DNA from 2 places in the Aminobacter sp. MET-1 genome. Region 2 is predicted to be linked to the other one. Evidence: predicted binding sites of a transcription regulator. Region 2 holds the regulator's gene; the other holds the start of a gene.
The links. The regulator PhoB, encoded in region 2, activates phosphate uptake and scavenging genes when phosphate is short. The targets are predictions, from matches to a motif close to TGTCATNNANCTGTCAT.

Region 1: NDO48_RS02845 (glycerophosphodiester phosphodiesterase family protein) is a predicted target of PhoB. The motif match lies at 2,213-2,229, and genes of this name have one in related genera.

What each region holds. Positions count from the first base shown of each region.
Region 1 covers NZ_JAMSHL010000002.1:52,742-67,501, reverse strand. The annotation lists gene rplM (50S ribosomal protein L13) at 1-196, shown strand, start outside; gene rpsI (30S ribosomal protein S9) at 199-672, shown strand; gene NDO48_RS02850 (hypothetical protein) at 797-1,075, shown strand; gene NDO48_RS02845 (glycerophosphodiester phosphodiesterase family protein) at 1,085-2,152, opposite strand; gene speB (agmatinase) at 2,342-3,298, shown strand; gene argC (N-acetyl-gamma-glutamyl-phosphate reductase) at 3,386-4,318, shown strand; gene NDO48_RS02830 (aminoglycoside phosphotransferase family protein) at 4,319-5,158, shown strand; gene NDO48_RS02825 (COX15/CtaA family protein) at 5,148-6,242, opposite strand; gene NDO48_RS02820 (DUF2842 domain-containing protein) at 6,408-6,626, shown strand; gene NDO48_RS02815 (polysaccharide deacetylase family protein) at 6,672-7,721, opposite strand; gene NDO48_RS02810 (GNAT family N-acetyltransferase) at 7,807-9,018, shown strand; gene NDO48_RS02805 (GumC family protein) at 9,122-11,311, opposite strand; gene NDO48_RS02800 (polysaccharide biosynthesis/export family protein) at 11,508-12,074, shown strand; gene NDO48_RS02795 (glycosyltransferase family 4 protein) at 12,081-13,232, shown strand; gene NDO48_RS02790 (undecaprenyl-phosphate glucose phosphotransferase) at 13,312-14,760, shown strand, end outside.
Region 2 covers NZ_JAMSHL010000001.1:270,388-285,147, forward strand. The annotation lists gene NDO48_RS01375 (PstS family phosphate ABC transporter substrate-binding protein) at 196-1,233, shown strand; gene pstC (phosphate ABC transporter permease subunit PstC) at 1,335-2,801, shown strand; gene pstA (phosphate ABC transporter permease PstA) at 2,798-4,114, shown strand; gene pstB (phosphate ABC transporter ATP-binding protein PstB) at 4,138-4,959, shown strand; gene phoU (phosphate signaling complex protein PhoU) at 4,998-5,699, shown strand; gene phoB (phosphate regulon transcriptional regulator PhoB) at 5,797-6,486, shown strand; gene NDO48_RS30530 (GCG_CRPN prefix-to-repeats domain-containing protein) at 6,562-6,864, opposite strand; gene NDO48_RS01405 (ROK family protein) at 7,009-8,262, opposite strand; gene xylF (D-xylose ABC transporter substrate-binding protein) at 8,507-9,547, shown strand; gene NDO48_RS01415 (sugar ABC transporter permease) at 9,695-11,047, shown strand; gene NDO48_RS01420 (ATP-binding cassette domain-containing protein) at 11,068-11,856, shown strand; gene NDO48_RS01425 (CHASE domain-containing protein) at 11,964-13,565, shown strand; gene NDO48_RS01430 (YMGG-like glycine zipper-containing protein) at 13,672-13,917, opposite strand; gene NDO48_RS01435 (hypothetical protein) at 14,061-14,378, opposite strand; gene NDO48_RS01440 (sensor histidine kinase) at 14,489-14,760, opposite strand, start outside.

The DNA.
Region 1 (14,760 bases), on a different contig from region 2:
TCGCCAGCTGATCGAGGGCCGTTTCCCCGAGCGCGTGCTCGAGAAGGCCGTCGAGCGCATGATCCCGCGCGGTCCGCTTGGCCGTCGCCAGATGAAGAATCTCCGCGTCTATGCAGGCGCAGAACATCCGCATGTCGCCCAGCAGCCCGAGACGCTCGACGTCGGCGCGCTGAACGCGAAGAACAAGAGGGCTTGATAATGGCTGATCTTTCCTCGCTCGCAGAGCTCGGCACCGTCGCCGCCGCCCAGCCGGCTGCTCCGGTCCACGTCCAGAAGCTCGACAAGAGCGGCCGCGCCTATGCCACCGGCAAGCGCAAGGACGCCATCGCCCGCGTCTGGGTGAAGCCCGGCTCCGGCAAGATCATCGTCAACGGCAAGGAATTCGCGGCATACTTTGCCCGTCCGGTGCTGCAGATGATCCTGAACCAGCCGATCGTCGCGGCCAACCGCGTCGGCCAGTACGACATCATCGCCACCGTTGTCGGCGGCGGTCTGTCGGGCCAGGCCGGTGCTGTTCGTCACGGCATCTCGAAAGCACTGACCTACTACGAGCCGGCGCTGCGCGGCGTGCTCAAGAAGGGCGGCTTCCTGACCCGCGACAGCCGTACGGTCGAGCGTAAGAAGTACGGTAAGGCCAAGGCCCGCCGTTCGTTCCAGTTCTCGAAGCGCTAAGCTTCCCGGAACCAGAATTTGGAAAGGCCGCCTCCGGGCGGCCTTTTCTTTTTGGCGTGCCGTCCCGACCGTGCGGCCCTATGATGTGCCCTGCTGGCGCCTGAACGCCCTATGGGAGACATCCATGGCCCGCATGCTCGCATTGGCGACCGCCCTGGCCATCGCCTTTCCCGCCGCAACGGCGGATGCCGCCACGAACAGGTTTCTGAAACGGGCGACGACGTTCGACAGCTGTTGGATGCGCGCGCATGAAAAGGCGCTGGAAAAAGGCGCCGACGAGCACAAAGCTGCCAAGAAGGCAGACAACCACTGCCGCAAGCAGGGCAAGCGACTGCTCAAGGAAGGTGGGTCGAAGTACTCGCTCAAGGAGAGGCGCAAGAACCTCCGGCAATCGGCTGAGTAACGCAGGCCGTCAGTTGGTCGGCGGCAGCACCGCCTGCCCCACAACCGAGGCGACCGGCTCCTCGATATCGGAGTAAGGCACACGATAGCCGTTGGCGGCCAGCCAATTGATGGCAGCGCGGGGCTCGTCGGTCTGGATCATGGTGGCACCACGCTCCGCCCAGAAGCCGAAGACCTCGCTTGGAAAGCCTGCCGCCACCGCCAGTTCATCGCCGCGACCGCCGGAGAGATAGCCACCGGGCTTGTTGACGATGGCGTGCGTGTCGACCCAGATGTGCCAGTTGCCGCGGACGGACGCGGCCTTCACGCGCGCCGAAAACAACGGGCCGCCGGTGTCCGTCATACCAACTGCGTCACCGCGCCAGGCGATCATCTCCACGGCGCTGGCGGCGAAGGCCTTGCCAGCCGCCTCGACGAAGGCGGGATCGCGCACGGCATCGTCGGCCATGACCGGCATGAACTGAAAGCCATTTCCCACCTTAGCCATGATCGCCTTGACGGAGGCGACCCGCTCGGCGTTCCAGAGGTTGGCCTTGACCACCACCTGCGCTTCCATGGCCATGGCGCGCGCCAGCGCCACCATGTCGACCAGGTCGGCGGTTTCGAGCTTGTTGTCGAGATTGACCAGGATCTTGCCTTTGGCGACCGCCAGATACTCCTGCAGCGTCGGCACCGGCTCGGCGGTGACAGCTCCGGTGCCTTCGACGACGAGGCGGCATTTCCTCAGTTCAGCCATCCTGTAGGCGAGCACCTCGCCCTTACAATCGGTGGTGCGGTCGAGCCAGCTGTCATGCATGACGACCAGTTCGCCGTCGCTTGAACGCCTGATGTCGATCTCGACCATCTCGGCGCCCAGCGAGATCGCGTCGCGCAAGGCGGCAATCGAGTTCTCGGCGAAGCGGCGTTTGCCGTCCTGCAGGCCGCCGGCCCTGTGGGCCACAACCATGACGTGGTCGCGCCACTGGTTGGCATTTTCGAAGCGCTCGAGAATCTGGTCGACGCGAGTGTCGGCATGGCCCGGTGTCGCCAGCCCCAAGGTCAGCAAGAACGAGACTACGCCTGTCAGAACTGCCCGCATGGGAATCGCTCCATCGCTGAAGATGCCGGAAACGACCTAGGCGGCGGCGATGACACGGGCGTGAAAGGCGCATGACAGGGGGATGAATGCGGGCTGTCACATGCTTTTCGCCATGGGGCTGGCATGTTGGGCCGGGCTTCTGTAGTTCTTGCGCCTCGAAATTGCGAAAGCCGAGAAAGGAGATTGCCCATGCCCTCTTCGTCGATCGATCACGCCTTCACCGCGCGAACCCAGAAGGGGCGCTCGGGTGATCCGACCTATGCAGGGGCATTGTCCTTCATGCGCCGCAAATATTCGAAGAACGTTGCTGGGGCCGACGCGGTCGTCTGGGGTATCCCCTTCGACGCAGCCGTTACCAACCGGCCGGGCGCGCGTTTCGGCCCGCAGGCCATCCGCCGCGCCTCGGCGATCTTCGACTGCGACCCGCAATACCCGTTCAACCGCGACCTGTTCGAAGACCTCTCGGTCATCGACTATGGCGATTGCCTGCTCGACAGCGGCAACCACCAGAAGACGCCTGGCGCCATCGAGCGCGAGGCCGCCAAGATCCTGAAGTCCGGCGCTTTCCTGCTGACGCTCGGCGGCGACCATTTCGTCACCTGGCCGGTCCTGAAGGCGCATGCGGCGATCCACGGCCCCATGGCGCTCGTGCAGTTCGACGCTCATCAGGACACCTGGCCTGACGACGGCAAGCGCATCGACCACGGCTCGTTCGTGGCGCGCGCGGTCAAGGACGGCATCATCGATCCCGACCGCTCTATCCAGATCGGCATCCGCACGCACGCGCCCGACGATTGCGGCATCAAGATCCTCTACGGCCACGATGTCGAGGAGATGCGCGCCGCCGACATCGCCTATGCCATCGTCGAACGCACTGGCGGCCGGAAGACCTACGTGACCTTCGACATCGACTGCCTCGACCCGGCCTATGCGCCCGGAACCGGCACGCCCGTGGCGGGCGGCCCATCCTCGGCCAAGATCCTCTCGGTGCTGCGCCAGCTGAACCAGATCGATATTGTCGGCGCCGACATCGTCGAGGTTGCACCGGCCTACGACCATGCCGATATTACGGCCATCGCCGGCTCGACTGTCGCCATGCACTATCTTGGCCTGCTGGCCGAAAAGAAGGCACGCGAAAGCGCCTGACAAAGCGATTCAACTGGTTCGGACAATGAGTCCGAATTTGGCCACAAGCCTCTGACACTGCTTATTTTTCGACGGAACGACAGGCACATGAAACCGAAAATCTTCATCGACGGCGAACACGGCACGACAGGTCTTCAGATCAGGGCGCTGCTTGCCGGACGAAACGACCTCGAAGTGATTTCGGTGCCTGTCGAGCGCCGCAAGGACCTGGCCGCGCGCAAGGAATTCCTCAACGCCGCCGACGTCGCGATCCTGTGCCTGCCTGACGATGCGGCCAAGGAGAGCGTGGCCTTGATCGAAAACGACACCACGCGCGTGATCGACGCATCCACGGCCCATCGCGTCGCCGAAGGCTGGACCTACGGCTTCCCCGAGATGGACGCTGCGCAGATGAAGGCGATCGCCGTCTCCAAGCGTGTCGCCAATCCCGGCTGCTGGCCACAGGGCCCGATCGCCGGCCTGCGCCCGCTGATTTCGGCCGGCCTGCTGCCGGCCGACTTGCCCGTCAGCGTCAGCGGCATTTCGGGCTATTCCGGCGGTGGCCGGCAGATGATCGAGGATTACGAAGCGCAGGGCGAGGAGTCGCCCGAGTTCCTGCCCTATGGGCTGATGCTCAAGCACAAGCACGTGCCGGAGCTGCGCGCCTACGCCAAGCTGGCGCATGACCCGATCATGCAGCCGGCCGTCGGCAACTTCGCCCAGGGCATGATCACCGTGGTGCCGCTGCAGCTCGGCCGCCTCGCCAAGGTGCCGACAGGTGCACAGATGCACGCAGCGCTGGCCGATCACTATGCCGGCCTGAAGGGCGGTGTGGTCGAGGTCGCGCCGCTGGTCGATTTCGAGCGCAGCGGCGACATCCAGCCCGAGATCTACAACGGCACCAACAAGATGAAGCTCTATGTCAGTGCCAATGACAGCCGCGCTCAGGCCTTGCTGATCGCCGTCTACGACAATCTCGGCAAAGGTGCCTCAGGGGCTGCGGTGCAGAACCTCGACCTGATGCTCGGCCTGCATCACTGAATGGATCAGGCGGTCTTTCCTGCTCACTGGGACGTCAGCGACCCGGAACTGATCGCCGAAACGTTCTCCAGCCGCATCTGGAAGGTGCTGACGGCCAATGGCGAGCCGGTGATCGTCAAGGCGCTGAAGCCGTTCGACGATGTCGGCGACGAACTGCGCGGCGCGCATTATCTCGACTGGCGCGACGGCATCGGCGCGGTCCGGCTGCTCGGTTTCGAGGGGCAGGACATGCTGCTCGAATATGCCGGCGACCGGTTGCTGGCAGACGAATTGAACGAGCACGGCGACCGCCACGCTACGGACATTGCCAACGAGGTGATGGTGCGGCTGTTCTCGCCGTCCGATACCCCGCCGCCCGCCGACCTGCAGCCGCTGAGGGAGCGCTACGCCAGCCTGTTCGGCAAGGCCAATGCCGATCGCAATGCCGGGGCAAAAGGCCTCTATGTCGAGGCCGCAACGATTGCCGAGCGCCTGCTTTCAGATCCGCACGACGTGCGTGTTCTGCACGGCGACCTGCATCATGACAACATCCTGCTCGGCGCACGCGGCTGGCTTGCGATCGACCCCAAGGGCCTGCTCGGCGATCCCGCTTTCGACGCTGCGAACCTGTTTTACAATCCGCTTGACCGCCACGACCTCAGCCTCGATCCCGAGCGCATCGCCTACATGGCTGAGACATTCGCAAAAACGCTGGGCCAGCGCCCCGACGCCATTCTCGACCACGCAATTGCCTGGGGCTGCCTGTCGTCGTCCTGGCATGCCGAGGACAACAACGACAAGGACGAGCAGAGCGAACTCGCTGTCGTGGCGGCGATCCGTTCGGTGCGGTCTAGGTTCTGAACTCGACTTCGTTTTCGAGAGGATAGGCGCCCTTGGTGGCGCGCCAGTGCGCCGTCGCGAAGATCAGCACCAAAAGCGCAAAACCCTGATGCAACAGCGCCCAGTGCATGTGCGCCTGCATCAGCAAGGTGCCGACGCCGATGGCCGCCTGCCCCACCACCAGCAGCGCCAGCACCCAGGCACGGCGGGCATGGGTTGTCTGCGGCGCGATGCGCATGGTGGCAAACGTATGCCAGAAGGCAGCAACCAGCAGCGTGTAGGCGAACATGCGATGCACGAACTGGACCGTTTTGGGGCTTTCGAAGAAATTGCGCCACATCGGTTCTATGACGAGCAGGTCGCCAGGGACAATGGCGCCGTCCATAAGCGGCCACGTGTTGTAGCTGAGGCCTGCATGCAGGCCGGCGACCAGCGCGCCGAGATAGATCTGGAACAGCACCAGCAGCACCATGATGCCTGCGAAGCGTTGGACGCGCCTGTCTGCCGGCTTGGCCGAATAGACCGCCAGCCCGCGCGCTATGTAGGCGACGGCAATGACGATGATGCAAGCGAAGGTCAGGTGGATCGCCAGACGATACTGGCTGACAGATACGCGCTCCGAAAGGCCGGACGCCACCATCCACCAGCCGATCGCGCCCTGCAGGCCGCCCAATGCGAGCAGCCCAACGAGCTTGGGCTTGAGACGGCTTTCAAGCCGGCCCGACAGCCAGAAGAAAACAAGCGGAATGGCGACGAGGAAGCCCACACCGCGGGCCAGCAGGCGGTGAGCCCATTCCCACCAGAAGATGCCCTTGAACTCGTCGACGGTCATGCCCTTGTTGACCTGCTCGTATTGCGGGATCTGCTGGTACTTCTCGAACTCTTCCTGCCATTCGGCCTGGTTGAGCGGCGGGATAACGCCGTGGATGGGCTTCCACTCGGTGATCGACAGGCCTGAACCAGTCATGCGCGTGGCGCCACCGACCATGACGAGCGCGAAGAGCACCAGGAGCACTATGTAGAGCCAGCCGCGCACCAGCGTGCGGTTGCGCAGGTCCCTGCTACGAGCGGCAAGCGGTGCGGCAGTGTTTGTCATGGCGGTCATGGCGATCGTTCCCGGCACTTCTGAACCGCGGACTGGTGGACCATAGCGGCCCGGCTGGCAAGTTCGGGCCACGCGACACGCGGTCGCGCCGCCGGCCCGCCAGCCCTCCCCGGTTGCGCAGGCAACCAGGAGAGACTATGCCCTTCGCCGACAGAGGATGAACAAATGCCCGTGCGCGTCAAGAAGCTGATCGGAACCGTGCTGCTGGTGCTGCTGGTGACCGTCTACGCACTCGTTGCGACTATGGTGGCCGTAGCGCAGTTGGCCGAATCCAGCGCGGTCGTCCACCTGATCTATTTCATCCTGACCGGCCTGCTGTGGATCCTTCCGGCGATGTGGATCATCAAGTGGATGGTCACGCCGCCAAAGAATGCCGGCCGCTGACCTCCCCGCGCATTTCCGAACGGAAATGCCTCTTCCTGGATTGCCCTAGATCGTCACCAGTCGCTTGCCACGATTGGCCATCAGCGTCGTCGCTCCCGTCAGCATGGCACGCATCGCGGCCATATCCTGGTGGCGGCCATTGACCGAAAGGCGCGGCAGCGCATGCAGATGTCCGGCATGGGCAGGTACCAACACGCCGTGCCGGGTGGTCACTGCCGAGAGATAACCTGCCTCACGCGCAAGATGGGTTTCCCGCATGCCGGCGGCAGCGGCATAACCATAGGGATAGGCGAAATGGTGCGGCGCCTCGCCCAACTCGGCCTCGATCAGGCTGCGGGAGCGGTGCATTTCACGCAGCGCCTTGTCGGCGTCGAGCCGCTTCAGGTTGTAGTGGTGCACGGTATGTGCGCCGATGGTGACGAGCGGGTGGCTTGCCGCTTGCCTGATTTCGGCCCAGTCCATCAAGAGTTCGCGGTTCGGGGCGGAGGCATCGACGCCGACCTGTTCGGCCAGACCTCTCAGGATCTGCCGCTGCTTTTCCTCCTGAACGTCGCAAGTGAGAAAGGCCGACAGCTCCGCGAATGCCGCCCTGCGCTCCTGCGCGGTGGCGCAGCCGAATGTACGCTCCTCTCCTGAAATCGTAGCCATCAGCGGCTTGCCCGCCTCGACGACCTCGTCGAGCACCTCCCACCACAAATCGGCATCGCCCGACGTGAGACCCGGCGCGACATAGACGGTGATGGGCGCGCCGTGGCTTTCGAGAACGGGCAAGGCTTCGGTGAGATTGTCACGGTAGGCGTCGTCGGCGGTGAGGACTGCGAACGGCCCTTCCCTGCGACCGGAGCGCAGGCGAGCCACGGCTTCATCCATGGACACGAAGGCATAGCCGAGACGCTTCATCTCGCCGACAAGCAGGTCGAGGAACTCGGGCGTTATCGCCAGATGACGGTTGGGGCTGTCGGGACGCTTCAGCAAGGTGGTCACCCTGTGCAACATCAGAATGACGCCGACGCTGCCGACCAGCGGCCTGGCGAGCGCGCCCAATCCACCATAGCCGATCAGCAGGAAAGCAAGCTTCCGGGCTGTGTCGATCATTCCTTCACCTTTGGTGGTTAGGCTTGGCCGCATCACGCCGAGGCAATGCACATTCACCAAATGCATAGACGGCAAGGATTGAAGTATGGTTGACGCCACCCTTTCGCGCGAAAGCAACACCGTGTTGCATCCGACGGCAGCCGCCGCGGAGACGACGACTGTTGCGGTTGCCCCGGTCTCGCTGGAGGTGTTTGCCACTTACGCGAACTTCGCCCGGAAGTCCGTCTTTGCACCGGCGCAGAGCCCGGAATGGGTTACCGGTTGGGCCGAAGCCGCCAAGGCCGACATGGTTGTCGCCACCATGCGGTCGCGGGATCGGCCTGTGATGTCGTTGGCCCTCGAAATCTGCAGGCAGGGACCTTTCCGCGTTGCCCGCTTTGCCGGCGGCAAGCATGCCAACGGTAATTTTCCCGCTGCCGACGTGCAATGGCTGGCGCAGGCAAACCTGGCCGATCTGCAGAAGATCGTCGCAGCCATCAAGGCGGCGCGATCGGACATCGACATTCTGACGCTCGAACGCCTGGCCACCGACTTCGACGGCCTGCCCAATCCACTGCTCAAGCTGCCATCGTCGCAAAGCCCCAACGTGGCTCTGGCGGTCGATCTCGACGGCGGTTTCGAGGCAGTGCTTGGCCGCACCAGCGGTAAGCGCAAACGCAAGCGCCATCGCAGCCAGGCGCGCAAATACGAGGCGATCGGCGGGGCAAGACGCCTATTGGCCACGACCGAAGCCGAAGTGAACGCCATGCTCGATGCCTTCTTCGCCATGAAGGAACAGCGCTTCGGCGCGATGGGCATCACCGACGTTTTCGGCCCAGCCGAGGTCCGCAGCTTTTTCCGCCGTCTGTTTGCGGATGCGCTTGGCCAGGACAAGCCGGCCTTCGTGCTGCACGGGCTGGAGGTTGCCGGCAAATACCGCGCCGTCACCGGCTCAAGCCGTGCCGGCAGCCGGCTGGTCTGCGAGTTTGGGGCGATCGCCGACGACGAAATCGCCTATGCCAGTCCCGGCGAATATCTGTTTTTCGACAACATCGAGGAAGCCTGCGAACAAGGTTTCGGCATCTACGATTTCAGCGTCGGCGACGAGCCCTACAAGCGCCAGTGGTGCGATCTCGAAATACGCCAGGCAGATGTTTTCGTGCCACTTACGGCCAAGGGCCACATCTATGCCGCCGGCCTCAAGGCAAGCTCGCGCGTCAAGGCGGCGATCAAGAGCAATGCCGCGGCATGGGCCTTCATCAAGCGCCTGCGCACCGGAGCGCGCGGCAAAGCCGCAGCACCGGCCGAAGACGATTGAGCCTAAAACGTTTCCGCTTTTCTTCGAAACGCGGAAACCCTTTATCTCTTTGTTTTGCGCAATTCCGGGCGGAAAACCGCTGCGCACTTTTCCTGAAATTGTTCTAGGCCGCCGAGCGGGTTGGTTGCGGCGTGGTCGGCAGGTCGTGGCCGATAGGCGTGACCAGGATGACATCCTCATAACCACCGGCGCGAAGGCCTGCCGCAGCATCGGCAACCTGCTCGTCATGTTCGAGGAAACTGACCAGCACCTCGGTGCCGTCGCCGACCAGGCGATGAATTTCATCGGCATCGGCCGGCCCGCACTCGACCACCACGAGGTCATAGGCCGTCGTCAGCGACTGCATGATGATCGGCAGGCGGTCGGCCGCGCGCATGGCGCGTGCCGGATCGGCGGTGCCGATCGGCATGACATCGCAGTCCGAATAATGGTCGGCGCGGATGACATCGGTGAACTGCGCCTCTGCGGCGAGCAGATTGGTGATGCCAGGATAACGGCCGCCGTCGAGCATGGGCCGCGAGGCAGCGCCTGAGGCGGTCAGGTCGAGCAGCAGCACCCTAAGGCCGACATCCGCCACCTCGCGCGCCACCAGTACCGCCGTGGCTGCAGCCTCGTCGCCTTCGGGTGAAACGAAGATGGCACGGGCGGCACCGCTGGTGATCAACTTTTCTGCAGCGGATTCGATACCTATGCCGACATGGCCTGCAGTCGCGGCAACGGGCTCAGCCTGGTCGTTGGCATAGGCAGGCACCTCCCCGAGATCGTGGTGAGCCAGGGCCTCGACAGGCTCTTCCTCAGAATGCCATGCCTGCGGCAGCGCTTCGTCGGGAAGGCTGGCAGCGCGCCGCGCCGGCATCGCCACCTGGGCAACCGGGACGACGCGCGAGCCGGCAGCCGGACGCATGGCGCGGCCGGAGAACAACTCCTGCAGAAGCGTGACGATGGCCATGAGCAGCAAGGAACCGACGAAGGCAGCACCCACGATCGGCACGACCTTGGGGAAATATGGCTCCGATGGCACGTTGGCGCGCGAGAAGACACGGGCGTCGACCGGCAGGTAGTTGCGGTCCTGACGCGAGGTCGCCTCGCGGTAGCGGGTGAGATAGGATTCAAGCAGTGCGCGCTGGGCCGCGGCCTCGCGTTCCAAAGCCCGAAGCTCGACCTCCTGCTCGGAAGCGCGGGCTGATTCGACTTTCAGCGTGTTCAGGTCGGCGACGAGCTGCTGTTCGCGCAAGGAGGCGGTGCTCGCCTCGTTGACCAGACCGGTCAAGACCTTCTCGGCCTGCGACCTGATCTGAGCATTGAGATCGGCAAGTTGCGAGTTCAGCGCCTTGATGCGCGGGTGATTGGGCAGGAGGGTCGTCGACAGTTCGGCAATATCGTTGCGCAGTTGAACCTGCCGTTCGCGCAGCCGCTGGATCAGACCCGACGACAGCACCTCAGGCATCGCATCGATCGAGCCGCCCTGCTTCAGCGCCTGGCGCACGCCCTGGGCATTGGCTTCGGCCGCCGAACGGTTGGCGCGAACGCGCGACAACTCGCTCGACAGCTCGGAAAGCTGCTGGGTGGACAGGACCGAATTGTTCTGGCCGACCAGCAGGTCCGACTCGGCGCGGAAGGCGGCAACCTTGCTCTCTGCGTCCTTCACTCGCTTGGTGAGGTCGGCGATCTCAGGCTTCAGCCAATCCGTCGCCTCGGTGTTCGACTCGAGCTTGGCGCCGCGCTGAAACTCCATATAAACGTCGGCGATGGCGTTGGGCACATCGGCGGCGAGCTTGGGGTCCTGGGACGAGAACTGGATGACGATGACGCGCGACTTCTCGACACGATAGACATTCAGGTTTTCGCGAAACGCCTTGAGGACACGCTCCTCAGGCGGCAATTCATTTGGATCGCTCTTCAGGCCGACGAGCACGAGCAGACGCGACAGCGTCGACATCTTGGCTGCCGGATCGAACTCAGGACGGCTGGCAAGATCGAGCTTCTTGGCGACCTGCTTGAGAATGTCTGTCGAGCCGACGAGTTCGACCTGGCTGGTCACCCCCTCCTCGTCCAGATTGGAGCGATCGGTTTCGGTGTTGCCGTCGGGCCGCGTAAACACCGACTCGCGCGTCTCGATCAGAAGCCGTGTCTCGGCCTTGTAATATCGCGTCGCCATCGAGGCGAAGACGAATGCAAGCGCCGTCACAACGACCGCAACGACAACCAGACGCACCCAGTTCCTGAGGAGACTGGCAAAGAGCTGGCCGAGATCGACATCGACATCACCGGTGGTGGACTGAACGCCTGACATGCATTCCTACTCCGAGGCTGAGCGGTTGCACGGTAAACAAACATGGTAACCCAGGCGTTAAGATTGCCGGGCAAGTTGCAGAGCCGAAGTTGAGTTGGGTGCGCAGCCTTTACCGGGCATTAACCCTAACAAGACGATAACTGAGGCGAACCAGTCGCCCGAAGCGGCGGCAAGCAGCCGAGACGCGTCGCCCGATATGAAAAGCTTCTCTCCAGTCCGTCATGCGCTCGTCGCCGTCATGCTCGTCGCAGCCGGCTGCTCGAGCTACAAGCCTGCTCCCGCCGCCTTCCACGAAGCGCTGGACCAGCCCTATCGTCTCGGCGCAGGCGACCGCATCCGTGTCACGGTGTTCGAGCAGGAAGGCCTGACCAACACCTACAGCGTCGACCAGTCCGGCTACATCTCAGTCCCGCTCGTCGGCGCCGTGCCGGCGCGTGGCCAGACGGCCCAGCAGGTCGAGGCAGCGCTGGCCGCAAAGCTGCGCCAGGGCTTCCTGCGTGATCCCGACGTGTCGGTCGAAGTCGACCGCTACCGCCCGATCTTCGTGATGGGCGAAGTCGGCGCCGCCGGGCAATATTCCTATGTGCCGGGCCTCACCGTGCAGAAGGCCATCGCGATGGCCGGCGGGTTCAGCGCCCGCGCCAACCAGGCCAATGTCGACATCACCCGCGACATCAACGGCAAGGTGATGACCGGCCGCGTGGTCACCAGCGACCCGCTGCTGCCCGGCGACACGATCTATATCCGCGAACGGCTGTTCTAAGACGCCGTGCTCCAGATCCCACCCCGCAAGCTCCGGATCGTTCACTGCTTCAGGTCGCCGGTCGGCGGCATCTTCAGGCATGTGCGCGACTTGACCGAGGCCCAGGTGGCCGCCGGCCATTCGGTCGGCCTCATCTGCGATTCAACCACCGGCGGCGAACACGAAGAGCGCCTGTTCGAGGCGATCCGCCCGATGCTGACACTCGGCATCCGGCGCACCTCCATGCAGCGCCATATCGGCCCCGGCGACATCGCCTCGGGTTGGCGCACCTACAGGATCATCAAGGAATTGCAGCCGGACGTGCTGCACGGGCACGGCGCCAAGGGTGGCGTCTATGCGCGTGCGTTCGGCTCACTGTTGCGGGTTTCAAGGTCTCGCGTGGCCCGCTTCTACTCGCCGCATGGCGGCAGTCTGCACTATGACGAGCGGACGTCGACCGGAAAACTGTTCTTTGGGCTGGAACGCCTGATGGAGCGGTTCACCGATCACCTGCTGTTCGTCTCCGATTACGAGCGGCGCACCTTCGTGCGCAAGGTGGGCGCTCCCCTGGTGCCCGACAGCCTGGTCTACAACGGGCTGCGCGACAGCGAGTTCGAGCCCGTTCCTGCAAATGAAAATGCCGCCGACTTTCTCTATATCGGCATGATGCGCGACCTGAAGGGGCCCGACCTCTTCATCGACGCGCTGGCTTCGATCCGCGACAAGGTTGCCGGAAACGTTTCCGCCGCCATGGTCGGCGCCGGAGACGACCTGCCCCGCTACCGCCAGCAGGTCGAACGGCTAGGACTTGCGGGTCAGGTCCGCTTTCACGATCCGATGCCGGCCCGCCAGGCCTTTGCCCTCGCCAGATGCGTGGTGGTACCGTCGCGCGCCGAGGCCATGCCTTACATCGTGCTGGAGGCGCTTGCCGCCGGCAAGCCGATGGTGGCGACGTCAGTGGGCGGCATCCCGGAGATCCTCGGCGACAAATCCCCCGCCCTGGTGATGCCCGACAGGGATCAGATCGCGGCCAAGATGACGGAAGTCCTGAGCGCACCGGCCGCCTATGCCGCAAAGCTCCCCGACACCGACGAGCTCAAATCCCGCTTCAGCGCGAGGGTCATGGCCGCCGATGTCGAAGGCGCTTATCTTTCCGTGCTCGCGCCGGTTGCGGCCTGATCCCGCTCAAGGGTTTCTTAGGCCATCTGTGTTAGGCCAGTCCTGCTAGACAGGGCTGCCTAACGGCAGATCGATGACGATGACCGAAAAAGATCCAGCGCATCGCTTCACCGCCGAAGCGGTCAAGGCCGCCAGCGACGACGGCAAGAAGGAAGGCGCGGCCTCGCTGAGCAAGGTCGCCCAGGAAGTGGCGGCGCAGTACCGGCGCGACACCATGTCCCCGGTCATGGTCAGCGGCGGGGTGCGGCTGATCGAATTCGGGCTGCTGCTCACGTCAGGCTTCCTCATCTACATCTATTATCTCGGCTTCCTCGGCCACCTCGGCTGGCAATACCCCGTCGTCATCCTGACCGCGTCCCTGGCAACGGTGATTTTCCTCGAAATCGCCGACTGCTATCAGTTGCAATCGCTGCTGAAGCCCGGCTCCGCCCTCGGACGGGCGCTGCTGTGCTGGGTTGGCACCTTCGCCATGATGGCCGTTGCCGCCTTCTTCATGAAAGTATCCGAGGACTTTTCGCGCCTGATCTTCGGCGCGTGGTTTGCCGCAGGTATCGTGCTTCTGGTGGGGCTTCGCCTCATTGTCGCGCGCGTCATCAGACGCTGGGCGCGCAACGGGCGTATGGAGCGCCGCGCCGTCATCGTCGGCGGCGGCCAGGCAGCCGAAGTGCTGATCCGCTCGATCGAGCAGCAGCCGTTCAACGACATCCGAATCTGCGGCATCTTCGACGACCGCGACAACCGCCGCTCACCGCCTATCGTCGCCGGCTATCCCAAGCTCGGCACGGTGTCGGAGCTGCTCGAGTTCGCCCGCATCGCCCGCATCGACATGCTGATCGTATCGCTGCCGCTGACGGCTGAGACCCGGGTGCTGCAGTTGCTGAAGAAACTCTGGGTGCTGCCTGTCGACATCCGGCTTTCAGCGCATTCCAACCAGCTGCAGTTCCGGCCGCGCTCATACTCCTTCATCGGCGCGGTGCCGATGCTCGACATCTTCGACAAACCGATCAACGACTGGGATTCGGTTGCCAAGCGCGCCTTCGACATCCTCTTCAGCCTGCTTGGCATCGTCGCCTTCTCGCCGGTCATGCTGGCGACCGCGATTGCCATCAAGCTCGACAGCAAGGGTCCGGTGCTGTTCAAGCAGAAGCGCCACGGCTTCAACAACGAGGTCATCGAGGTCTACAAGTTCCGCTCGATGTATGCGGACCAGTCCGATCCGACCGCCCGCAAGTCTGTGACCAAGAACGACCCGCGCGTCACCCGCGTCGGCCGCTTCATCCGCAAGACCTCGATCGACGAGCTGCCGCAGTTCTTCAATTCGCTGTTCGGCAGCCTGTCGCTGGTCGGGCCGCGTCCGCATGCGGTGGCGGCGCAGTCGCACAACCTGCTCTACAACGAGGTGGTCGACGGCTATTTCGCCCGCCACAAGGTCAAGCCAGGCGTCACCGGCTGGGCGCAGATCAATGGCTGGCGCGGCGAGATGGACACCGACGAGAAAATCCGTAAGCGCACCGAACTCGACCTCTAT
Region 2 (14,760 bases):
CTTGCTTTTGCTTGGCCATTGTTGTTTGCCTCGCGCCGGCAAAGGACCGGCTGCGCGAAGCCTTGGCCGCCATGCACAGCGACCGTTACCGGGGTGACACGAAACTGTCATCTAACTGTAATAGAGGGGGGCTATTGGCTCACCGGGCGCCGAAGAATGGCGTCAAACGAGATACTCCCACAGGAGCAGGCCCCAATGAAAAAAGCTCTTCTCACCGCGTCGGCTGCTGCCTTCGCGATTGCCGCCTCGGTTGGTTACGCGTCCGCTCGCGACCAGATCCAGGTTGCAGGTTCGTCGACCGTTCTGCCTTACGCCAAGATCGTTGCCGAGCAGTTCGGCGAGACCTTCTCGAACTTCAAGACCCCCGTGGTCGAGTCCGGCGGTTCGGGCGCCGGCATCAAGGAATTCTGCAAGGGCGTCGGCGAAAACACCATCGACATCGCCAACTCCTCGCGTCCGATCAAGAAGGACGAGATCAAGTCCTGCGTCGACGCCGGCGTGAAGGACATCCAGGAAGTGAAGATCGGCTATGACGGCATCGTCTTCGCGACCGACGTCAAGGGCCCGGACTGGGCGCTGACCCCCGAAGACATCTACAAGGCCCTGGCTGCCAAGATCGCTGTCGACGGCAAGCTGGTCGACAACCCGAACACCAAGTGGAACCAGGTCAACCCGAACCTGCCCGACTGGGACATCGCCGCCTACATCCCGGGCGAAAAGCACGGCACCCGCGAAGTCTTCGAAGAGAAGCTTCTGATCGCCGGCTGCAAGAAGCTCGGCGGCGTTGAAGCCGGCAAAGCTTCGGGCCTCGACGACAAGGCCGCCGAAGCAGCCTGCAAGGCCGTGCGCAAGGACGGCAAGGCCATCGACATCGACGGCGACTACACCGAGACGCTGGCTCGCATCGACTCGAACAAGACTGGCGTCGGCGTGTTCGGCCTGGCCTTCTACGAAAACAACGCCGACAAGCTGAAGGTCGCCACCGTCGGCGGCGTGACGCCTTCGGTCGAGACCATCGCCAAGGGCGAGTATCCGGTGTCGCGTCCGCTGTTCTTCTACGTCAAGAAGGCGCATCTCGGCGTCGTTCCCGGCCTGAAGGAATATGTCGAGTTCTTCCTCGACGACCAGATGGTCGGCCCGGAAGGCCCGCTCGCCGACTACGGCCTGGTTGCTGCTCCGGACGCAGAGCGCGCTGCCCAGCGCGAAGCCTTCGGCGCCGGCAAGACCATGTAATGAACTGATTGCCATGGGGCGGCGGAAAATCCGTCGCCCCATGGAATATTCCGCCGACTGTCCCGTTCGGCACAAAGATCCGAATTCACCGAGGCCGGCCCATGTCATTCCTGCTCGTCTTCGCCATAGTGCTTGCAATCGGCCTCGCAGCCTTCGTGCTCGGCCGCCAGAGGGCGCTTTCGCAGGATGATGGATCCGTCAAGCCACATTCGCGGGCCCACTACCATGGCTGGTGGGCGTTCCTCGTCGGTGTCGTGCCGGCCGTCATTTTCCTGGTCTGCTGGGACGTGGGCGCCAACGCCTATCTCAACAGGTACATCCACGCCTTGCTGCCCGCCGATGTCGCCGATGGCACGGTGGCACATGAGGACCTCGCTGCCGGCCTGGTCAAGAGCCTGGCCAACGGCATGCGCCGGCTGGACGCGCAGACGCTTGGCGCGCTGCCTTCGAGCTTCGCCGAACTCCAGCCCAAGCTCGCAGAGAAGGGCGTGGCGCTGGCGCCTGACACCCAGGACTACATGATCCCGATCGCAGCGGATGCCAATCGCATCTCCGACCGGATGAACTGGATCGCCGCCATCATCTCGATCGGGCTCGCCGCGGTCGGCTCGGTCTACGGTCTCAGCCGCATCAGCCCGCGTGCCCGTGCCCGCAACAATGTCGAGAAGATCATGCTGTGGGCCCTGCTCGGCGCCTCCACGCTCGCGATCCTCACGACCATCGGCATCGTCTTGTCGATGCTGTTCCAGACCATCGCCTTCTTCGAGAAGGTGCCGCTTACCAACTTCTTCTTCGGCACCGTCTGGGATCCGCGCTTTGCTGCAGCGGGCTCCGGTGGTGCAGAGGGCCAGTTCGGCCTGATCCCGCTTCTCGCCGGCACGCTCTATATCGCTCTTGTCGCGCTGCTCGTCGCCGTGCCGATCGGTCTGATGTCGGCGGTCTACATGTCCGAATACGCCGCCCCTAAGGTACGCGCGGTGGTCAAGCCGGCGCTTGAGCTGCTCGCCGGCATCCCGACCATCGTCTACGGTATCTTCGCGCTCGTCACGCTCGGACCCTTCCTGCGTGACATCTCGGCTGCCCTTGCCGGCGGCACCCCCTTCATCCAGGCGCAGTCGATCCTGACCGCCGGCCTGGTGATGGGCGTGATGCTCATCCCTGTCGTCTCGTCGCTCTCCGACGACATCATCACCGCCGTGCCCCGCGCCATGCGCGACGGCTCGCTCGGCCTCGGCGCCACGCGCTCGGAAACGATCAAGCGCGTCATCCTCCCAGCCGCGCTGCCGGGCATCGTCGGCGCCATCCTGCTCACCGCCTCGCGCGCCATCGGCGAAACGATGATCGTGGTGCTGGCGGCGGGCGTGGCGGCGAACCTGACGCTCAATCCCTTCGAGGCGATGACCACCATCACGGTCAAGATCGTCAACCAGCTGACCGGCGACCTTGAGTTCAATACGCCGCAGACGCTGGTGGCCTTCGCGCTCGGCATCACACTCTTCGCGCTGACCTTGGTGATGAACATCGTCGCGCTCTACATCGTCCGGAAGTACCGGGAGCAGTACGAATGACCGACATTTCGCTCGACACGCTGACCACGTCCGCCGCGCCCGCGCGCCGCGACATCGGCCTCAAGAAGCGCTATGCCGCCGAACGCCGCTTCCGCCTCTACGGCGTGCTGGCGATCGCTGTCGGCCTGGTGTTCCTGGCAATCATGCTGACCTCGATCGTCTCCAAGGGCTATACTGCCTTCTGGCAGGCGACGGTGACGCTACAGGTCGAATTCGACCCCAAGATCATCGATCCCGAGAACAAGCGGGCGACCGATCCGAACGTGCTGATCACGGCGAACTATCCCAAGCTCGCCGAGACCGCGCTGATCGCCAAGCTTGGCATCGACCCGAGCGACAAGGCCGCCGTGCGCAAGCTCAAGGGCTTCCTGTCAGAAGGATCGCGCGTCCAGCTGCGCTCGATCGTGATGGCCGACCCCTCGATCATCGGCACGACGCAGAGCGTGGACATCCTGGCAGCCGCCAATCTCGACTCCGCCTACAAGGGCCAGATCGACCTGACCGTGCCGGAAAGCCGCCGCAAGGTGTCGGACCAGCAGGTCGAGTGGATGAACAAGCTCAAGGCCGAAGGCGCCATGAGCGAGCACTTCAACACCGGCCTGTTCACGTTCGGCGCATCGAGCCGGCCCGAAACCTCAGGCGTGGGCGTCGCCATCATCGGCTCGTTCTACATGATGGTGATCGTGCTGCTCCTGGCGCTGCCGATCGGCGTCGCCGCCTCGATCTACCTCGAAGAGTTTGCCAAGAAGAGCCGCTTCACCGACCTGATCGAGGTCAACATCAACAACCTCGCGGCCGTGCCGTCGATCGTCTTCGGTCTGCTCGGCCTGGCTGTCTTCGTCAATTTCCTCGGCCTGCCACGCTCGGCTTCCTTCGTCGGCGGCCTGGTGCTGACGCTGATGACACTGCCGACGATCATCATTGCGACGCGTGCGGCACTTGCCGCAGTGCCGCCGTCGATCCGCGCGGCGGCGCTCGGCCTCGGCGCGTCGAAGATGCAGATGGTGTTCCAGCACATCCTGCCGCTTGCCGCTCCCGGCATCCTGACCGGCACGATCATCGGACTGGCGCGTGCGCTCGGCGAGACGGCGCCGCTGCTGCTGATCGGCATGGTCGCCTTCGTTGCCGATTATCCGAAGACCCCCTTCGATCCGGCGACGGCGCTGCCGGTTCAGATCTACATGTGGGCGAACGAGGCCGAACGCGCCTTTGTCGAACGCATGTCGGGCGCCATCATCATCCTTTTGATCTTCCTCATGGCCATGAACATCGTCGCCATCGTCCTGCGCCGCCGTTTCGAGCGTCGCTGGTAGACGTGGACAAGGAGCACCCTGCTATGAACATCATGAGCGAGAAAACCCTCGAAGACGCGGTGACAGCCGAGATGAACAAACCGAACGAAATCATCAAGATGCGCGGCGACAAGGTGACCGTGCACTACGGCGAGAAGCAGGCGCTCTTCGGCGTGGACCTCGACGTCCGCCAGAACCAGGTGACGGCGCTGATCGGCCCGTCGGGCTGCGGCAAGTCGACCTTCCTGCGCTGCCTCAACCGCATGAACGACACGATCGACGCAGCCCGCGTCGGCGGCAAGATCACGCTCGACAGCGAGGACATCTACGATCCCAAGATCGACGTGGTCGAACTGCGTGCCCGCGTCGGCATGGTGTTCCAGAAGCCGAACCCGTTCCCGAAGTCGATCTACGAGAATGTCGCCTACGGCCCGCGCATCCATGGCCTCGCCAGGTCGAAGGCCGATCTCGACAAGATCGTCGAGCAGAGTTTGCACAAGGCGGCGCTTTGGAACGAGGTGAAGGATCGCCTGCACGAGCCGGGCACCGGTCTGTCGGGTGGCCAGCAGCAGCGCCTGTGCATTGCCCGCGCCATTGCGGTTTCGCCCGAGGTCATCCTGATGGACGAGCCATGTTCGGCACTCGATCCGATCGCCACCGCCAAGGTGGAGGAACTGATCGACGAATTGCGCGAGAACTACACCATCGTCATCGTCACCCACTCGATGCAGCAGGCGGCGCGCGTGTCGCAGCGGACGGCGATGTTCCACCTCGGCTACCTCGTTGAGGAGGGGCCGACGGACAAGATGTTCACCAATCCAGACGACAAGCGGACGCAGGACTACATCACCGGCCGCTTCGGCTGAGTGATCGTCGCGTACAGTAAGCAGACGAGGAAACGATCATGGGCGATCATACAGTCCGGTCCTTCGACGAAGAACTCAAGCATGTCGACCAGCTCATCCGCGACATGGGCGATCTCGCCGGTTCGATGGTCGCGGGCGCCATCCGGGCATTGCTGTCGTCCGACCAGGCGATGGCCCAGAACGTGATCGCCGACGACGCGATCATGGACGCCAAGCAGCGTGAGCTCGACAACGCAGCCATCACGCTGATCGCCAAGCGCCAGCCGATGGCGCAGGATCTGCGCGCCGTGGTCGGCGCCATCCGCATGGCTGGCGATCTCGAGCGCATCGGCGATCTTGCCAAGAACATAGCCAAGCGCGTCGGCGCCGTCGGCCAGATGCCGACGCCGCGCAACCTGGCGCACTCGATCGATGCCATGTCGCAGCTGGTGCTGGGACAGGTGCGTGGCGTGGTCGACCTCTATGTGGCGCGTCAGCCGGAAGGCCTGAAAGGCCTGCGCATCGACGACCAGAAGATCGACATCCAGTACAATGCCGTGTTCCGCGAACTCCTGACCTACATGATGGAAGATCCGCGCAACATCACGGCCTGCACCCATCTGCTGTTCTGCGCCAAGAACCTCGAACGCATCGGCGACCATGTGACCAATATCGCCGAGAACGCCTATTTCGTGGTGACCGGCGAGCAGCTTCCGCTCAATCGGCCCAAGGTCGACGAAACCACGACGGTTTCGAACTGAGAACTTCCGCACCGCATGCGTTTGGCGCGGGGGCGCTGCATAGGTTAAACCAGCGCATGGTCCTGATCGGGCCGTGCGCAAGGACAAGGTACAGGCGATGATCGCTCCAAAGGTCATGGTCGTTGAAGACGAAGAGCCGCTGGGCGTGCTGCTTCGCTACAATCTCGAATCCGAAGGCTATCAGGTCGAGGTCGTCACCCGTGGCGACGAGGCCGAAATCCGTCTGCAGGAAAACGTTCCCGACCTGCTGGTGCTCGACTGGATGGTGCCCGCATTGTCCGGCATCGAGCTGTGCCGCAGGCTGAGGATGCGCCCGGAGACCGAGCGGCTGCCGATCATCATGCTGACGGCACGCGGCGAGGAAAGCGACCGGGTGCGCGGGTTGTCGACCGGTGCCGACGACTATCTGGTGAAGCCGTTCTCGACGCCTGAGTTCATGGCGCGGGTGAAGGCTCTGCTGCGCAGGGCCAAGCCCGAGGTGCTGTCGTCCATCCTCAAGGTCGGCGACATCCTGCTCGACCGCGAGTCGCACCGGGTCTACCGCAAGAAGAGCGAGATCAAGCTCGGGCCGACAGAGTTCCGCCTGCTCGAGTTCATGATGCGGCATCCGGGCCGCGTGTTCTCGCGCAGCCAGTTGCTCGACAATGTCTGGGGCGAGACGATCTATATCGACGAACGCACCGTGGACGTGCATGTCGGGCGCCTGCGCAAGGCGGTCAACAACGGCCGCATGCCCGACGTGATCCGCACCATCCGCGGTGCCGGCTACGCCATCCGCGAGGATTAGGCGCCCGGCCGGCGAGACAGTTAAATTTGGCTCGCCGGCTTATCGAACATGATCAGACGTTCGCGCAGCGGGCGGTCAGCGCCATCCGCCATATGGCAACCGCCCGTGATACGGCGTATTGCGGCAATGGCCGTATGGGCCGCGCCAATAGCCCGGAGGGCACCCGTAAGCGTGACGTGCACGGTGTACGACACGCCCATAGCGGCATCCGCCATATGGCCCTCGCCAGCCTCCCGCCCCGCAGCCCTGGGCAATGGGAATGACCATTGCCGAATCTCCCGCGACAAGCGGCATGGGGTTCGGGGTGGCTGATGCTGAAAACGATGAGGCACACAAAAGGCCTACGCCGGCCAGGATGTTACGCAGCAGACTGGTCATCGCAACGTCTCCGAAACGGACGACACGTCGGTTCCAGGGTTGGTTCCGCCTCTTTGCCAGGCTGGGCCTTTCAAGGGCGGTCGCGGACTGTCGTCTAGCACGGCAGTATGGTCGCGGCGATCGTCTTAATTGCGACGGCCGAAATCAAATGTCCTTGAGCGGAATGTCTGCCTCGGCCCGCCGCGGCACCGAGCCCGCCGCAAAGACTTCCTCGTCGACATAGAGCAGGGCGCGCATGGTGCAGCCTTCGCGGATCAGGGGGACCTCGTTCGGCTCGGTGTCGAAAGAGATCGCCTTGGAGTGCGTGCCGCCGGCCGTCTTGGCGATGGCCGAGCGCACATACGGCTCCATGATGTCGAAGGCGGTGGCGCCGACACCGACGAAGGCGAGGGGGGCGGGGTCGAACAGCGCGAACATCGAGCCGAGGCCGAAACCGATTGCCTCGCCCGCCTTGCGGAAGGCCTCGCGCTCGGGGCCGTCATGGTCGCGCGCGGCGTCGGCGAGCGCCTTGATGTCCTCGTCGGAGAGGTCGGCCAGCGGCTCGGCGTTTTCGTCGCCGAGCCGGGCGTTGCGCCAGATCGCATAATTGCCGGCATAGGCCTCGATGCAGCCGCGGCGGCCGCAGCGGCACAACGCTCCGTCGGGGCGGTGGACCATATGGCCGAACTCGGCGCCCGACGATTGCGTGCCGGTGAACAACTCGCCCTTGATGACCAGGCCCATGCCAATGCCGTGGGAAAGCAGGATGGCGATAAAGTCGTCGCGATAGCGCGCCGGGTCGCGCCAGTGCAGGGCCTCGGCGATCATGTTGCAGTCGTTTTCGACGGTCACCGTCACACCGAATTCGCGCTCGAGCCTGTCGGCGAACTGGATGTCGTCATGTGGGGTAATCGGCGACCACAGGAGCTTGCGGGCGCCGGCATCCGTGGTGCCCTGGATGGCCAGCGCGATGCGCAGTACTGACGCTTGCGGGCGCCCGCTGCGCGCGATGACCTGACGCACGATGGCGACGCATTCGTCGACCAGCGCCTTGGCGGGCAGTCGCTGGGTGACCAGCCGTCGGGTCTCCTCGACGATCTGGTTGCCGGCATAGTCGATGACCGAAGCCGACAGGTGGTTGAGCGACAGGACGACGGCAACAACCGAGGCGGCGTCGGCTTCGAGCGCCAGGCCCACCTGGGGCCGGCCGCGCTTCATCGGCGACTGTTCGCCACCCTTGGCCTCGGCAAGGATGCCTTCGGCTATGAGGTCGGAGGATATGGTCGAGATGGTCGAGTGGCTGAGCCCGGTGACGGCCGCGATCTCGGTGCGCGAGGGCTGGCTTGCTCGCCGGACTGCCGATATAACCATGGCGCGGTTGCGCCGTCTCAGATCGTCGTGACGTATGCCGACCGACATGTGTGCGTCTTCCTCCCGGTGGAACGCTGCCTTTCTTAAGGGGCAGTCGCCAGCGCATTCTTATCCTGCCAGAGCCGGCGCAAATTGTCTTTATTTATTTCGGCGCTCGAAAAAATTAGCAAGGCATGGTGAAACCATGTTGACAGCCGACAATGGCTGAGTCACTATTTTTTCGAGGCTCGAAAAAATGAGCTTCTCCAAGGGCTACCGCAGAAGCGCGCCCGTTGGGCGCAGGGAGGAAACTATGAGGAAATTTACAACCGCCATTCTGGCGGGTGTCGCCATGTCGATGTCGCTTGCGGCAGTCGCCGAGGCGAAGGACAAGGTTATCGGCGTTTCGTGGTCGAACTTCCAGGAAGAGCGCTGGAAGACCGACGAAGCTGCCATGAAGGCGGCCATCGAGGCCGCCGGCGACAAGTACATCTCGGCTGATGCCCAGTCGTCGCCGGCCAAGCAGCTCACCGACGTCGAAAGCCTGATCTCGCAGGGCGCCAACGCCCTGATCATCCTGGCGCAGGACGCTTCGGCCATCGGCCCGGCCGTCGACAAGGCGGTCGCCGAGGGTATCCCTGTCGTCGGCTACGATCGCCTGATCGAGAACAAGGACGCCTTCTACCTGACCTTCGACAACAAGGAAGTCGGTCGCCTGCAGGCCAAGGGCGTGTTCGCCGCCAAGCCTGAAGGCAACTACGTCTTCATCAAGGGCAGCGGTGCCGATCCGAACGCCGACTTCCTGTTCGCCGGCCAGATGGAAGTGCTGAAGGAAGCCATCGACGGCGGCAAGATCAAGAATGTCGGCGAGGCCTATACCGACGGCTGGCTGCCGGCCAATGCCCAGAAGAATATGGAGCAGTTCCTGACCGCCAACGACAACAAGGTCGACGCGGTGGTGGCATCGAACGACGGCACCGCCGGCGGCGCGATCGCAGCCCTCCAGGCACAGGGTCTTGCCGGCTCGGTGCCGGTCTCGGGCCAGGACGGCGATCATGCCGCTCTCAACCGCATCGCACTCGGCACCCAGACCGTGTCGGTGTGGAAGGATGCGCGCGAACTCGGCAAGAACGCGGCTGAAATCGCCTCGCAGCTTGCCGACGGCAAGAAGATGGAAGAGGTTGCCAACGTCACCAAGTTCAAGACGCCCGGCGGCCTCGAGCTGAACTCGGTGTTCCTGACGCCGGTTGCGATCACCAAGGACAACCTCAACGTCGTCATCGATGCCGGCTGGGTTGGCAAGGACGTCGTTTGCCAGGGCGTGGCCGCCGGTTCGGTCGCTGCCTGCAACTAACACCTATCAGACCTGTTCGGTCGAACGCCGCGGCCCCGATGGAGCCGCGGCGTTTTTCAAAAAGCGCCCGCTTCATGACATGGCGGATTGCCCCTATCATGCGCACACCGGCTGCCGCGGAGACGGCCACCCGGTTGGGAGGTAGCAATGACAGACACGACTTCCAACGCGCCGGCTGACCGCGCGCGAACGACCGAGCTCAGCCTGGTCGGACGCTTTCTCAAAGCGACTGAGATCGACACCCGCATGCTTGGCATGATCGGCGCGCTGCTGCTGATCTGGGTGGGGCTGCAGGTGATTTCGAGCCTGCGCCTGGGCGTCAATCCGTTCGATTTCGACAGCCGCACCTTCCTCACCTTCCGCAACCTGTGGAACCTGTCGGTTCAGGCTTCCGCTGTGGCCATCATGGCCACCGGCATGGTTCTGGTCATCGTCATGCGCAACATCGACCTGTCGGTCGGCTCGGCCGAAGGCCTGATCGGCATGGTGATGGGCTTCGCCCAGGTGCATTTCCTGGTAAAGGCCGTCGGTCTCGAACTCGGCAATCCGTGGATCTGGGCGCTCGCGCTCCTCATCGGCATCGCGCTCGGCCTTGTGATCGGCGCGCTCCAGGGGTTTGTCATCGCCTATATGGAGGTTCCCGCCTTCATCGTGACGCTGGGCGGACTGCTGATCTGGCGCGGCGCTGCCTGGTGGGTCACGTCAGGCCAGACGATCGCTCCGCTCGATGCGAACTTCCAGCTCATGGGCGGCGGTCCGCAGGGGGCCATCGGCGCGACGTGGAGCTGGATCATCGGCCTTGTCGCGTGCCTTGCCGTGATCCTCGCGCTGATGAACGGCCGCCAGCAACGCAAGCGTTTCAAGTTCCCGTTACGACCGCTCTGGGCCGAGGCATTTCTCGGCGCCGTCACCTGCGGCGTGATCATGGGCGCGGTGTGGATTGCCAATTCTTATCCCTGGCCCGTCGGGATCGTGCGCAAATATGCCGAGACCAACGGCATCGCCATCCCCGAAGGCGGGCTGTTCATCGCCCATGGCATTGCCATTCCCGTGCTGATCGCGGTGGCGGTGGGCATCATCATGACCTTTGTCACCAATCGCACCCGCTTCGGCCGCTATGTCTTTGCCATCGGCGGCAATCCTGAAGCTGCCAATCTTGCCGGTATCAACACGCGCTGGATCACCATGAAGGTGTTCATGATCATGGGCGTCCTGGCTGCAATCAGCGCCGCGGTCTCCAGCGCCCGCCTGAACTCGGCGACCAATTCGCTGGGCACGCTGGATGAGCTCCTGGTGATCGCTGCGGCTGTCATCGGCGGCACCTCGCTGGCCGGCGGTTCCGGCACGGTTGCAGGTGCCATGCTGGGCGCGCTGCTGATGCAGTCGCTGCAGTCGGGCATGGTGCTGCTCAACATCGACTCGCCGCTGCAGAACATCGTCGTCGGCATGGTGCTGGTCGTGGCCGTGTGGCTCGACACGCTCTATCGCAAGCGCGTCTAACGAAATCGGGAACCAAGATCATGGAACAGACCCGTATCCCGCTCGTCGACCTCAAGAACATCTCCATCGCCTTCGGCGGCATCCGCGCCGTCGACGATGCCTCGGTCGATCTTTATCCCGGCGAGGTGGTTGCTCTTCTCGGCCACAATGGCGCCGGCAAGTCGACGCTGATCAAGATCCTGTCGGGCGCCTACAAGCGCGACGGCGGCGCGATCTTCGTCAATGGCGAGGAGGCACAGATCGCCAATCCGCGCGACGCCAAGAAATACGGCATCGAGACGATCTACCAGACGCTGGCGCTGGCCGACAATGTCGACGCCGCCGCCAACCTTTTCCTCGGTCGCGAGATCATGACCGCCTACGGCACGCTCGACGACGTCGCCATGGAGGCCGAGGCGCGCAAGGTGATGGGCCGGCTCAACCCACGCTTCCAGCGTTTCAAGGAGCCGGTGAGCAAATTGTCGGGCGGCCAGCGCCAGTCGGTGGCGATCGCACGCGCCATCCTGTTCAACGCGCGCATCCTGATTATGGACGAGCCGACGGCGGCACTGGGGCCTCAGGAGACGGCGCAGGTCGGCGAACTGGTCAAGCAGCTGAAGGCCGAGGGGATCGGTATCTTCCTGATCAGCCATGACATCCATGATGTGTTCGATCTCGCCGACCGCGTCTGCGTGATGAAGAACGGCCAGGTGGTGGGTACCGCCCGCACTCAGGACGTAACCAAGGACGAGGTACTCGGCATGATCATCCTCGGCAAATGCCCGCCCGGTGCCGTGCCTGGGCCGGGGGCGATGCAGATCGCCGCCTGACCGCTGTCGCCTGCCGGCTCACTGCCCTAAACAAGGATCGCGAAAAGCCGTTTCGACTTTTCGCGATCATGCTTTAATGATCGGGCATTGAGACGAGCCGGCCAGAATTGAGAAAGTACTTTCCCAGCCTGATCTTTGTCGGCGTCGCGCTCGTCAGCCTGACGATGGCGGCGCTTGTCTATCTCGCAACGGTCGAGGCGGCGCGGATCAAGTTCCAGTCAATTGCCGACGACGCGCTCAACCGTATCGAGGGCCGGGTGGAATTCGATATCGCCCTGCTCAGGGCGACCCAGGCCATGTTCGCAGCCCAGAAGGGCGAGCTGTCGCGCGACCAGTTCCGTGCCTATTTCAGCTCGCTCGACGTTTCCCGGAATTTCACTGGCCTCAGGGGGATTGGTTTCCTGCGCTTCATCGAGCGCGGCCATGAGGCCGACATCGCGCGCGAACTGAAGGAAGGTTACGGCATCGACCGCATGCCATTTCCCGACACCGACCTGGAGTGGCGGGCGCCTGTCGTGCTGTTCGAGCCGATGAGCAAGACCGGCCTGGACGCCATGGGCCTGGACATGGCTGCCGATCCGCTGCGGCGGCCGGCCATCGAGGCGGCGATGGCCGCCAATGGCGAACCGCGGGCAACGGGGCGCGTCCTGCTCGGCCAGGACGAGGCGACGCGGCAACCCGGAATACTCGTGTTCTCCAGAGTGGCGCGGCAGGACGGCGATGGCTCGGCGCCGGCCGGCTTCCTCTACGTTGCCTTCCGCACGGCCGAACTGTTCCAGACCGCGCTCGGCCGGGGGCCGCTGCTGCCGGTCGCGGCCGAGGTCTTCGACGGCACCAAGGGCGACGACGCGCTGTTGTTCCGCTCGGAAGCGCCGCCGGATACCAATTTCAGCGACGACTTCCTGGTGACGCGCGAGACGACGGTTGCCGGGCGCAAATGGGTGATCAATTTCCGGCCAAGCTCGGCCTTCGAGCCGCCGTCGCCGCGGTCGGGGCCGCTGATGCTCGGTCTGTTCGGCCTGGTTCTCGCCGGTTCGATCGCGCTGGTGGCGCGTTACCAGCAACGTGCCTACGAGGCTGCGGCACAACTGCACGAAACGACCGAAAAGAGCCTGCTCGAAAAGGACCTGATGCTTCAGGAGATGAAGCACCGCATCAAAAATTCGATCGCGCGCGTGCTGGCCATGGCGCGGCAGACGGCGGCGCGGGCCAAGGACGTCGACGAATTCTCGTCATCGTTTTCGGCGCGGCTGCAGGCTATGGCCGCCTCCCAGGACATGCTGACGCGTTCGCGCTGGCAGCGGGCCAATCTCGGCGAGTTGCTGCGCATCGAGCTCGGTCAGGTGTTTGGCAAGGAATTGCCCGAAGACATGATGAAGGGTCCGCCGGTGGAACTGGACGAGACCACCACCCAGGCGCTGGGACTGACCTTCCACGAGCTTGCCACCAATGCGCTGAAATATGGCGAGGCGGCCAATTCGATGGATGTGCTCAAGGTCGAGTGGGCGCTGAAACCCCAGGGCAAGGAAACGCGGCTTGTGCTGAAATGGGCCGAACGCAACGGCAAGGGCGTCGTGCAGCCGGAAAAGACCGGTTTCGGCACGAGGCTCATCGACATGAACATCACGCGCGAGCTTGACGGCCGTATCGAGCGGCATTTCGGCGACGACGGGCTGAGGGTCGAGATCGACATCCCCTACCGCCATTAGCGCATCGAAAGACGGACCGATCTCCGACGCGCAGATTCAGCCACTGGAGCAAAAGAAAACCCGGCGTCGACAGGGTCGACGCCGGGTTTTGCCGTGGGCTGGCTGCTTAGCGGCAGCGCGCCGTATAGATCTGGCCGCGGCTGTTGCGGTATTCGCAGTAGCCGTTGCGCAGATTGCGCACCAGCAGGCCGGACGCAGCGCCCACCGCCGTGCCGATGACAGCGCCACGGCCGCCGCCGATGAGCGCACCCGCCACTGCGCCGACGCCGGCGCCAGTGGCTACGTCACGTTCAGTGGTCGTGCAGCCGGAAATCGCAACGACAGCTGCAAGAGCCAAAATCACTTTCTTCATGTGGTCAGTCCTCTCACTTTGACATCGTCCCCGTCAGACACTTAGCGCATCGTCAGGAAAATCGGAATCGTTTTTCATGGGCCAGGTGCATGGATTCAATATGTTAGTGGGTCCTTTCTGAGTGCATGCCAGAGGTTGCGCGGTCAGTGGGCATGGGCTGACGTATCCGGCGTCCCTGATGCCGTGATGACTTCCGAGACCGAAAGCTTCGCTTCAAGTGTCCCGTTGGGCAGCACGTTCCAGGTCAGCTGGTCGTAGTCGTCCTCAAGCGCGGGATCGACCTCCAGGCATTTGGCGAAGAGGCGTGGATGCTTGGGCGCAAGCGTCCTGATCGCCTGCGGCAACTCGGCCTGGCAATCCTCGAACACTTCGAACAGCGGGGTAGGAGCTGGAATCTCGCGACAACCGGAAAGGTCGGGGGAGCAGGAGACGACCAGAAGAAGGGCGGCGATGTGTTCCATGACAGACACCTCCGCCAAGAAACGATGTGGCCCGCAGAAAAGTTCCTCGCCGCCTCTACATCAATCGGTTGAATATAAGCGGGTCTGTCGTGGAAGCTTACAAGGCGAACTCAGTCCATTGCAAAATTGGCCTTTGGCATCGCGAGTCGATACTGAAGGCGGTCAGTTCCGATCTCCAGTTCGGCCTGTCCGTCGAGTGCGGCGGGCACGACACGCTCGAGGGCGACGCTGCCAAAACGCTTCTTGCCGATGGCCTTGTCGCCGCTCGGCTCGATCGCCTCTATCCAGCTGAGAGTGATGTTCTCGTTGCCATCGCCGCCCGACGTGTCGACGCAGACCTCGACATAGCCATCGGCGCGGGACAGGGCGCCGTAGCTGACCG